2 regions of the Vibrio tasmaniensis genome follow, and region 2 is predicted to be linked to the other one. Evidence: predicted binding sites of a transcription regulator. Region 2 holds the regulator's gene; the other holds the start of a gene.
The links. The regulator MetJ, encoded in region 2, represses methionine synthesis genes. The targets are predictions, from matches to a motif close to TTAGACNTNTANANGTCTAA.

Region 1 (4,431 bases), 990 kb from region 2:
GGCGGGAATTATAGCGACATGAGACTAGACTAGCCAGTAGAACATGCCCCTGTTAGTTTTGATGTCTTTCGTCATTTTGACCATACAACTGACAAAAGAGCCATACAACAGCATAGTTGAAGCCTCGAATAACGTTGCTAATTTGTGATTTTGATTAGTGTTCGCACCAGTTTTTGATATTATTCGCGAAAATAAGTCTGAAGAAGTAGATCCACAATGGTCGAAACGTTATTAGTACAATTTGCTCCTATGCTATTAGGAGCCCAACTGATCTTAACCCTCATCTTAGTGAAAGGGGATATTTGCCCGGGACAACGTGGCCGCATTCACAAGATGTTGCCTGCGATTGGCGTGCTTTGGCTTGCTGTTGCCTCATTAAGAATTGAAGCCTTTCTGGTCGTGTTCGCGATCTTTTATTTCTACTCTCAAGTTCAAACCAAGAAGACTCGAGATTCTGGCCCTATTTGGGTGATGTACTTAGCTAGTGGTTTAGCGCTGTCATACGTTGCTATTCAAGCGACGGAACAAGTAACCACTGTCGGTATTATTACTACTTTATTATTAGTGGCCTTATTGGGGGCTGCGTTTGGTCATTTACTACTGACGATTGCAAGAACGCGCTTACAGGCGTTTCACCGTGTTCTGCCCGTTGTGGGCGTATTAACCGGCATGCTGGTGGTTTTGGCGACGGTCATCAATGTTTACTCTCTGTCTGAAGCTCAATTAGAGCCAATGATTTCAACTCTGCTGTTTAGCTTTGCTTTGCTAATCTCAGCTATCGTGGTGTGGTGTTGGCATTTGTTGTTCGTTAAAACCCCAGAAAAGCTTCAGCTAACGATTTCACTGTTGATGTTATTGGCGGCGGCTGTTGGTTTAATGCCAGTTTGGGCGCTTTAGTCGTGCACTTTCATTCATTACGTACGCTCATTAATCATGTACTTTCATTTATCAGTAACTCTCATTAAGAAGTGTGATCAGTTTTTTAGCATGGCGTTGGTAAGCGTTCTAAACTTAATTCTAGTCGGTGTGTTCGTAAGGAGTACGAGATGGATTTAAGCAACGTCAAAGGTTTCGATAGCATTATCTTGCTTGGAATCGTGAATGAAAAACTTCGCCTAGAGTGCGATAGCTTTGAAGAGCTGATCAGTATGTATGAAATGGATATAGAAAGTGTCGTGGGCAAGCTTGATATGTTGGGCTATCAATACGACCCATTGACTAATCAGTTCAAGTCTTACCCAAGATAAGCTCACAATGAGAGTTTCTTCTATCGCGAATTAATACTCATTGCCTGTTGTCGGTCTTGGTAATAAAAAAGTCACAGATAATCTGTGACTTTTTTGTTTCTGGCGCATACATATCAGGTTCAACGCATGCATAAATTAACCCAACAACGAGTCTCTTAAACAACCTCAATCCCATCTAGGTGGCTCTTACTCTGTTGCCTTGCCGTACTAAAGAAAGCCTGCAGATAACGTTTGTCTTTCTCAGAGTTTCTTACCGCTGCAAACAGTCTTCTTGAAAGCCCTTTACCTAACGGTTTGCTGGCTATCAAGCCTTGTCTCGAGAACTCACTGATTGCCCAGTTTGGTAACGCAGCAACCCCAAGTCCTGCCGACACCATTTGCACCAGCATCAATGTGTTGTCTGCTTGTTTCCATTTCTTTGGTTCAACGCCTGCGGGTTGCAAAAAGTGCTTCACTACATCGAGGCGCTGTTTTTGAACCGGGTAAGAGAGCATGGTGATATCGCTAAGATCTTGCGGTTCGATGCTCTGTTTTTCTGCCAAAGGTGAGTTGATTGCGGTGATCAAACGCATCTCAAAATCAAAGAGTGGTTCGTAGTGAACCTCTGAACGCGGCTGAATGTCTGAGGTGATCACTAAGTCGAGTTCGCCAGCCATGAGTGCGGGTAGGGGTTCGAAGCCAAACCCTGATGAGAAATCAAGGGTTACACTTGGCCAAGCAACTTGGTACTCCTTCAAAGCGGGCATTAACCATTGGAAGCATGAGTGACACTCGATCGCCATGTGCAATCGACCATTCACATCTTCTTTTAGGCTTGCGAGTTCGTTTTCAGCTTTGGCGATTTGTGGCTGTATCTCATCAGCCAGTTTTAACAAGATTTCGCCTTCCGAGGTAAATTTAACCGGCCTTGTTTTACGCAAAAAAAGCTGACCGCCAATACGGGCCTCAAGGTCTTTCAACTGGTGAGAAAGTGCCGACTGCGTCAGATGAAGAGAAGTTGCGGTCGCCGTCAGCGAGCCGCTATCTCTCAAGGTGGTCAATGTTCGAAGGTGTTTAAGCTCTATCATGAGTATTCCTCATATTCCCTAAGCCAATTCAATATTTCTTAATAATCACCCTACGGTGTTTTCTTTCGTTTGTAAACGTCTAGATGTCCAGATGGATTTGATAAATTAGCGACTAGATTATTAAAGATGAAAATTATTAATAAACAAGATGAATATTTGGACCTTGTTCATCGAACAGATTGGGTAGATAGTTTAGCCATCCAGACGCCTTTGTGAGAGAGCAAAATCACCAAAGGTAGCCTGACCGGAAATTAAAATTATCGAATAAGGAACAGACTCATGACGACAACAACGCATATTCTTGGCTACCCACGTATCGGTGAAAAACGCGAACTCAAATTTACACTAGAGAAATACTGGCGTGGTGAGATTGACCAATCAGAACTTAAGCAGCTCGGTAGCGAGCTAAGAAATCGTAACTGGAATGTACAAGCTGAGGCGAATCTAAGCTTTGCAACTGCGGGTGACTTCGCATGGTATGACCATGTACTAACTACGACTCTACTTCTAGGCCACGTTCCCAAGCGCCATGCTGGTGGCTCTGAAGATGAAAAAGCCTTTCCTGATTTAGATACCTTATTCCGTGTCGGTCGCGGCCAGTCTCAAGTTCAATCTACTTGCTGCGGTCGTACGCATACTGCTAATGATGGCACTAAAGACAGTACAGCTGCGTCTGATATGACCAAGTGGTTCAACACTAACTACCACTACATTGTGCCTGAATTCAGTAAAGATGATTCATTCGAAGTAAGTTGGCCGCAGCTGTTTGACGAAGTGAGTGAAGCGATTAAAGCCGGGCATAAGGTGAAGCCAGTTCTATTAGGCCCTCTGTCTTACTTATACTTAGGCAAAGAAGTAGAAGAGGGCTTTGACCGCTTATCTTTACTTCCGCGCCTTCTTACCGCTTACCAAGCGATTCTGGCAAAGCTATCCAAGTTGGGTGTTGAGTGGGTTCAAATCGATGAACCTATCCTTTCTCTGGAACTTGAAAAAACATGGGCAGATGCATTCAAACTGGCGTATCAAGTGATTCAAGGCGATGTGAAACTATTGCTTACCACTTACTTTGATTCGGTAACAGACACGTTAGACAAAATCGTAGAACTGCCTGTCAACGGTTTACACATCGACTTGGCTGCAGCACCGCAGCAACTCAATGAAGTGGTGAACAAGCTACCACAAGACTGGGTGCTTTCGGCAGGCGCAATCAATGGACGCAATGTGTGGCGAGCTGACTTAGCCGCGCAGCTTGAGTTACTGCAACCTGTGAAAGACAAGCTAGGAGATAAGCTTTGGATCGCAAGTTCATGTTCATTGCTGCATAGCCCTGTTGATTTGGAGTTAGAAGAAACGCTCAGCGAAGAAGTGAAAAGTTGGTTTGCCTTCGCAAAACAGAAAGTGACCGAGGTGAGCTTGTTGGGGGCGGCGTTAGACGGCGATCAAAATGCCATTTTAGCGTGTGAGACTTACAGCCAACCTATTGTTGCTCGTAAGAGCGCGACTCATGTAAACAAGCCGCAAGTTCAGGCTCGACTCAATACCATTACCAAAGCACTGGCAGAGCGAAGTGCTCCATACGCAGAGCGCGCAGCGCATCAGTCTGAAGTTCTCGGGTTACCGCTGTTACCAACGACAACCATTGGTTCGTTCCCACAGACAGGGGAGATTCGTCTTCAGCGTAGTGCTTACCGAACTGGTAAACTGAATGAAGCGGAATACACAACCGCATTGAAAGGCCACATCGCAGATGCCGTTAAACGACAAGAAGCGCTAGATTTGGATGTACTTGTGCATGGTGAAGCCGAGCGTAACGACATGGTGGAGTACTTTGCAGAAAACCTAGCAGGCTTCCAAACCACTAAGTTTGGTTGGGTACAAAGCTATGGCTCTCGTTGCGTGAAACCGGCGATTGTGGTTGCGGATATTGAGCGTGAAAAACCGATGACAGTAGAATGGTCGACTTATGCTCAATCTCTAACTTCAAAGCAGATGAAAGGCATGTTGACTGGGCCTGTGACAATTCTGTGTTGGACGTTCCCGCGTGAAGATATCTCGCGTAAAGAGATCACCAACCAGCTGGCATTTGCTTTGCGTGATGAGGTATCTGATTTACAAGA
Region 2 (4,431 bases):
ATTTCCGCTTCAATCGCGTGGTCTTGTAGATATTCTAAAGCGCCACCAGCGATCTCTTCTGTATAAGCAAGGCGCAAACAGTGCTGATCGGGTTCAAGCTCATAAGCAAGCGGCTCAAGTTGAGCTCGTTTAAGACCTTCAAGAACTTCACTTTCTAAGCGGTCAAAATCATGGCCATGACCAAAGGTCAGCTGAACGATCAGAACTTCATCCAGAGAGGTAATGATTTTTGCGCCACGACCCGATGCCAGTACACGCTCTATCTGTGTAGAGCCCGCCTCCGGCTGGTAGCTGCAGCGCAAGCTGAGATCCATAGCACTTTGAGCCACAGGCTGTAGCGTTCGGCTATGGAGCACTGGAGCCGCCAGACGAGCGAGTTCACTCGCTTCATCAAGGCGAAGCAGAGGCAACAAACACGCATCCGAAACCAAACGAGGGTCAGCGCTGTAAACGCCTGCCACGTCACTCCAAATCGTCACACGTTCAACTTCAGCCAAAGCGCCAATCACGGTTGCTGAGTAATCTGAACCGTTACGACCAAGCAGTACTGTTTCACCTTCGCAGTTCTGAGCCATAAAGCCCGTAATCACCACTCGGCAATGCGTATGCTGAGCCAAAACTTCTTTAATCAGAGGATAAGAACGCGCGCGATCCACTTCGGGTTGAGCACCCGCTTCTGCACGTAAAAAGGCACGCGCATCTTGAGCAACTGCTTGTAAGTCATGTTGGCACAACAGAGCAGCTAACAAACGTGAAGACCAAACCTCACCGTGTCCTAACACCTGTGCTTTTTGCGATTCGCTTAGAGGAGCAGTTAGCTCACCTAAAGCAGTAAATTCTTGTTGAATAGTGGCCGTTAGCTGAGCCGCAGACTCATCTTCAAGCAGCGCTTCAATCAGCTCAAGCTGGAACTGACGAAGGGTTTGTAGACATTCATGCGCAATACGACCATCTTTGTCGAGCGCTTCAACAAACTCAATCAAGCGGTTAGTTGTTTTACCCGCAGCCGATACCACGACCAAGTCAGTAGCTGACGAGTATTCTCTAAGAATATTGACCACGCGTTGGTAACACTCAGGGTTCGCTAAACTGCTGCCACCAAATTTATGTAGCTGGCGAAAGGTTGTCATTATTAAACCTCCCCTTCTGCGATAAAGCCTTGTGTTTTTTCAAACGCTTGCTTGAGATCATCAATCAAGTCTTCTGCATCTTCAAGGCCAACAGAAAGGCGCAGTAATTGTTGAGAAACACCCGCTTCTGCTAATGCTGCTTCGCCCATAGCACGGTGAGTCATCGACGCTGGGTGACAAATCAGGCTTTCAACACCGCCCAATGATTCAGCCAAAGAAAATAGCTCTAATTTATCCACAAAATATTTAAGTGCTTCAAAAGATCCCGAAAATTCAAAGCTCAGCATGGAACCAAAGCCCAACTGCTGTTTCTTCGCGATCTCGTGACCCGGATGTTCAGGAAGGCTTGGGTGGTAAATCGTACCCACCAGATCTTGTTGTTGCAGAGCCGTCAGAATTTCACGTGAGCTCTCTTCGTGAACGCGCATACGTGCACCTAGCGTACGAATACCACGTAGCGTCATGTAGCTATCAAATGGTGTGCCGGTTGCACCAATACAGTTACCCCACCATGCTAGCTCTTCAGCGTGCTCTTCTGTCTTAGTAACTACAACACCACCAATGACATCTGAGTGTCCGTTGATGTACTTGGTGGTTGAGTGGATAACAAAATCCGCACCCAGCTCTAAAGGCTTTTGGAACACAGGCGTCAAAAACGTGTTGTCGACAGCAACCAGAGCACCTACTTCTTTCGCTTTACGGCAAGTTTCTGCAATATCAACCACACGAACCAATGGATTCGATGGCGTTTCGATTAAGATTAACTTTGGCTTAAGCGCGATCGCAGCATCCAGTGCGGCTTGATCCGATTGATCAACAAACAGAACTTTGAAGTCACCTTTGAGTGAGCGTGTGTTAAACAGACGGTAAGTACCGCCATAGCAGTCGTGCGGTGCAATAATAAGATCATCGCCACCTAAGAAAGCGGATACCCATAAGTTAAGTGCCGACGTACCACAGTTAGTAACAACCGCGCCTTTACCAGACTCAAGCTCAAATAGTGCCGTTTCTAATAGACCGCGGTTTGGGTTACCAGAGCGGGTATAATCGTACTTTGGCACTTCACCAAAAGCGGGAAACCCATAGTTAGTCGAAAGATAAATAGGTGGGACAACGGCATGGTGTTGCGTGTCTGACTCGATACCAGTACGTACTGCGATGGTTGCTGGCTTCCGGCTGCTCATAGGTGCTTCCTTACAAGTTTTGCGTCTGAGAATCACAGCTGCTTGTCGGCATTTTGTGGCTGTGTTAGATATATGTTACTCACTTTACTTTCATAAACGTGAGACGTCAACACTTCCGGACGTCTATATGTCTTTGCTTATGGCAGTAAATCCCGCTAAAATCAGCACTATTAATTTATTCTAACAACTAAAGTGATGAAGGTACGCAATGGCCGACTGGAATGGTGAATACATAAGCCCATATGCTGAGCATGGAAAGAAAAGCGAACAAGTAAAGAAAATTACAGTTTCTATCCCTCTAAAAGTGTTAAAGGTTCTTACTGACGAGCGCACTCGCCGCCAGATCAACAACCTACGCCATGCAACAAACAGTGAGCTACTGTGCGAAGCCTTTCTACATGCGTACACTGGCCAACCACTGCCAACGGATGAAGACCTTCGTAAAGATCGTCCAGACGACATCCCGACTGAAGTCAAAAAACTGATGACAGAGATGGGCATCGAGTTCGAAGCGTTTGACGAAGAATAAAAACAACTCAGTCACCGCCTTCATTATTGATTCGCTATAGCTGAACCCTATTTGTCACATCACCCACTACGTTATCTGTAGCTGCGCTGTGAATGATAGACATAAAAAAACCGACTCCTATGAGTCGGTTTTTTATTATTCTTTTTCGCTCAATAGAGCAACAGCTACTAAGCTATTAAGCTACTAAGCTACTAAGGCATTAAGGCATTAAGGCATTAAGGCATTAAGGCATTAAGGCATTAAGCCATATAGTTAGCAGGCATCTCAATTCGAGCAACGCCAGACTCAACAGCCGCTTCAGCAACTGCTTTTGCAACGCGAGGAAGCAGACGCGGGTCCATTGGCTTAGGAATGATGTAACCCTTACCGAACTCCAGTGCAGTCTCGCCCGCAGCTGCCAATACTTCAGCTGGAACTTCTTCTTTCGCTAGTTCACGAATCGCTTTAACCGCCGCTAGCTTCATTTCGTCATTGATTTCGCTCGCACGCACGTCTAGTGCACCACGGAAAATGAATGGGAAACAAAGTACGTTGTTTACTTGGTTAGGGTAATCACTACGGCCTGTACCCATGATTAGGTCAGAACGAACTTCGTGTGCAAGCTCAGGCTTGATCTCTGGATCTGGGTTTGAACATGCAAACACAACCGGCTTATCAGCCATCAGCGTAAGAGCCTTAGCTGGTAGCAGATTAGGACCCGATACACCCAAGAACAGATCAGCGCCTTCGATAACATCTTCAAGCGTGCGCTTGTCGGTGTTATTTGCGAACAGCTCTTTGTATTCATTCAAGTCATCACGACGAGTGTGGATCACACCTTTACGGTCAAGCATGTAGATCTTCTCACGCTGAGCGCCACACTTAATCAGTAGCTCCATACAAGCAACCGCTGCTGCGCCAGCACCTAAACAAACGATCTTACACTCTTCCAGTTTCTTACCTTGAAGCTCAATCGCATTCAGCATACCTGCTGCCGTAACAATCGCAGTACCGTGTTGGTCATCGTGGAATACAGGTACATCACAACGCTCAATCAGGCGACGCTCGATTTCAAAACAGTCTGGTGCTTTGATGTCTTCTAAGTTAATACCGCCAAATGTATCTGCGATATTCGCAACCGTATCAACGAACTCATCGATTGTGCGGTGTTTTACTTCAATATCGATAGAATCTAAACCAGCAAAACGCTTAAACAGTAGCGCTTTACCTTCCATAACCGGTTTAGAAGCAATAGGACCAAGATTGCCTAAGCCAAGAATTGCAGTACCGTTAGAGATAACTGCAACCATGTTGCCTTTACCTGTGTACTTGTAAACGTTATCGACGTTCTGTGCGATCTCGCGAACAGGCTCAGCTACACCTGGGCTGTATGCCAGTGCTAGGTCTTCTGCAGAGTTTGCAGGCTTCGTCAGTTCTACGGCAATTTTGCCTGGAATTGGGAACTCATGATAATCAAGAGCTTGCTGACGGAATTGTTCTTGAGGCGATAACGCTTGAGAGGATTGATCTTGGCGGCTGTCTTCAGACATAGGTGTAGGTTCCTAGGATATTATTATTTGGGGGATCTTGTTCATGTTAATGGATGTAC

Region 1: a site for MetJ is predicted at 2,386-2,405, ahead of metE (5-methyltetrahydropteroyltriglutamate--homocysteine S-methyltransferase). Genes of this name have one in related genera too.

The regions. Positions count from the first base shown of each region.
Region 1 is NZ_AP025510.1:1,248,784-1,253,214, forward strand. It holds gene OCV44_RS05810 (hypothetical protein) at 217-897, shown strand; gene OCV44_RS05815 (DUF4250 domain-containing protein) at 1,047-1,247, shown strand; gene OCV44_RS05820 (LysR substrate-binding domain-containing protein) at 1,403-2,314, opposite strand; gene metE (5-methyltetrahydropteroyltriglutamate--homocysteine S-methyltransferase) at 2,594-4,431, shown strand, end outside.
Region 2 is NZ_AP025510.1:258,545-262,975, reverse strand. It holds gene OCV44_RS01190 (bifunctional aspartate kinase/homoserine dehydrogenase II) at 1-1,130, opposite strand, end outside; gene OCV44_RS01185 (O-succinylhomoserine (thiol)-lyase) at 1,133-2,314, opposite strand; gene metJ (met regulon transcriptional regulator MetJ) at 2,523-2,843, shown strand; gene OCV44_RS01175 (malic enzyme-like NAD(P)-binding protein) at 3,083-4,372, opposite strand.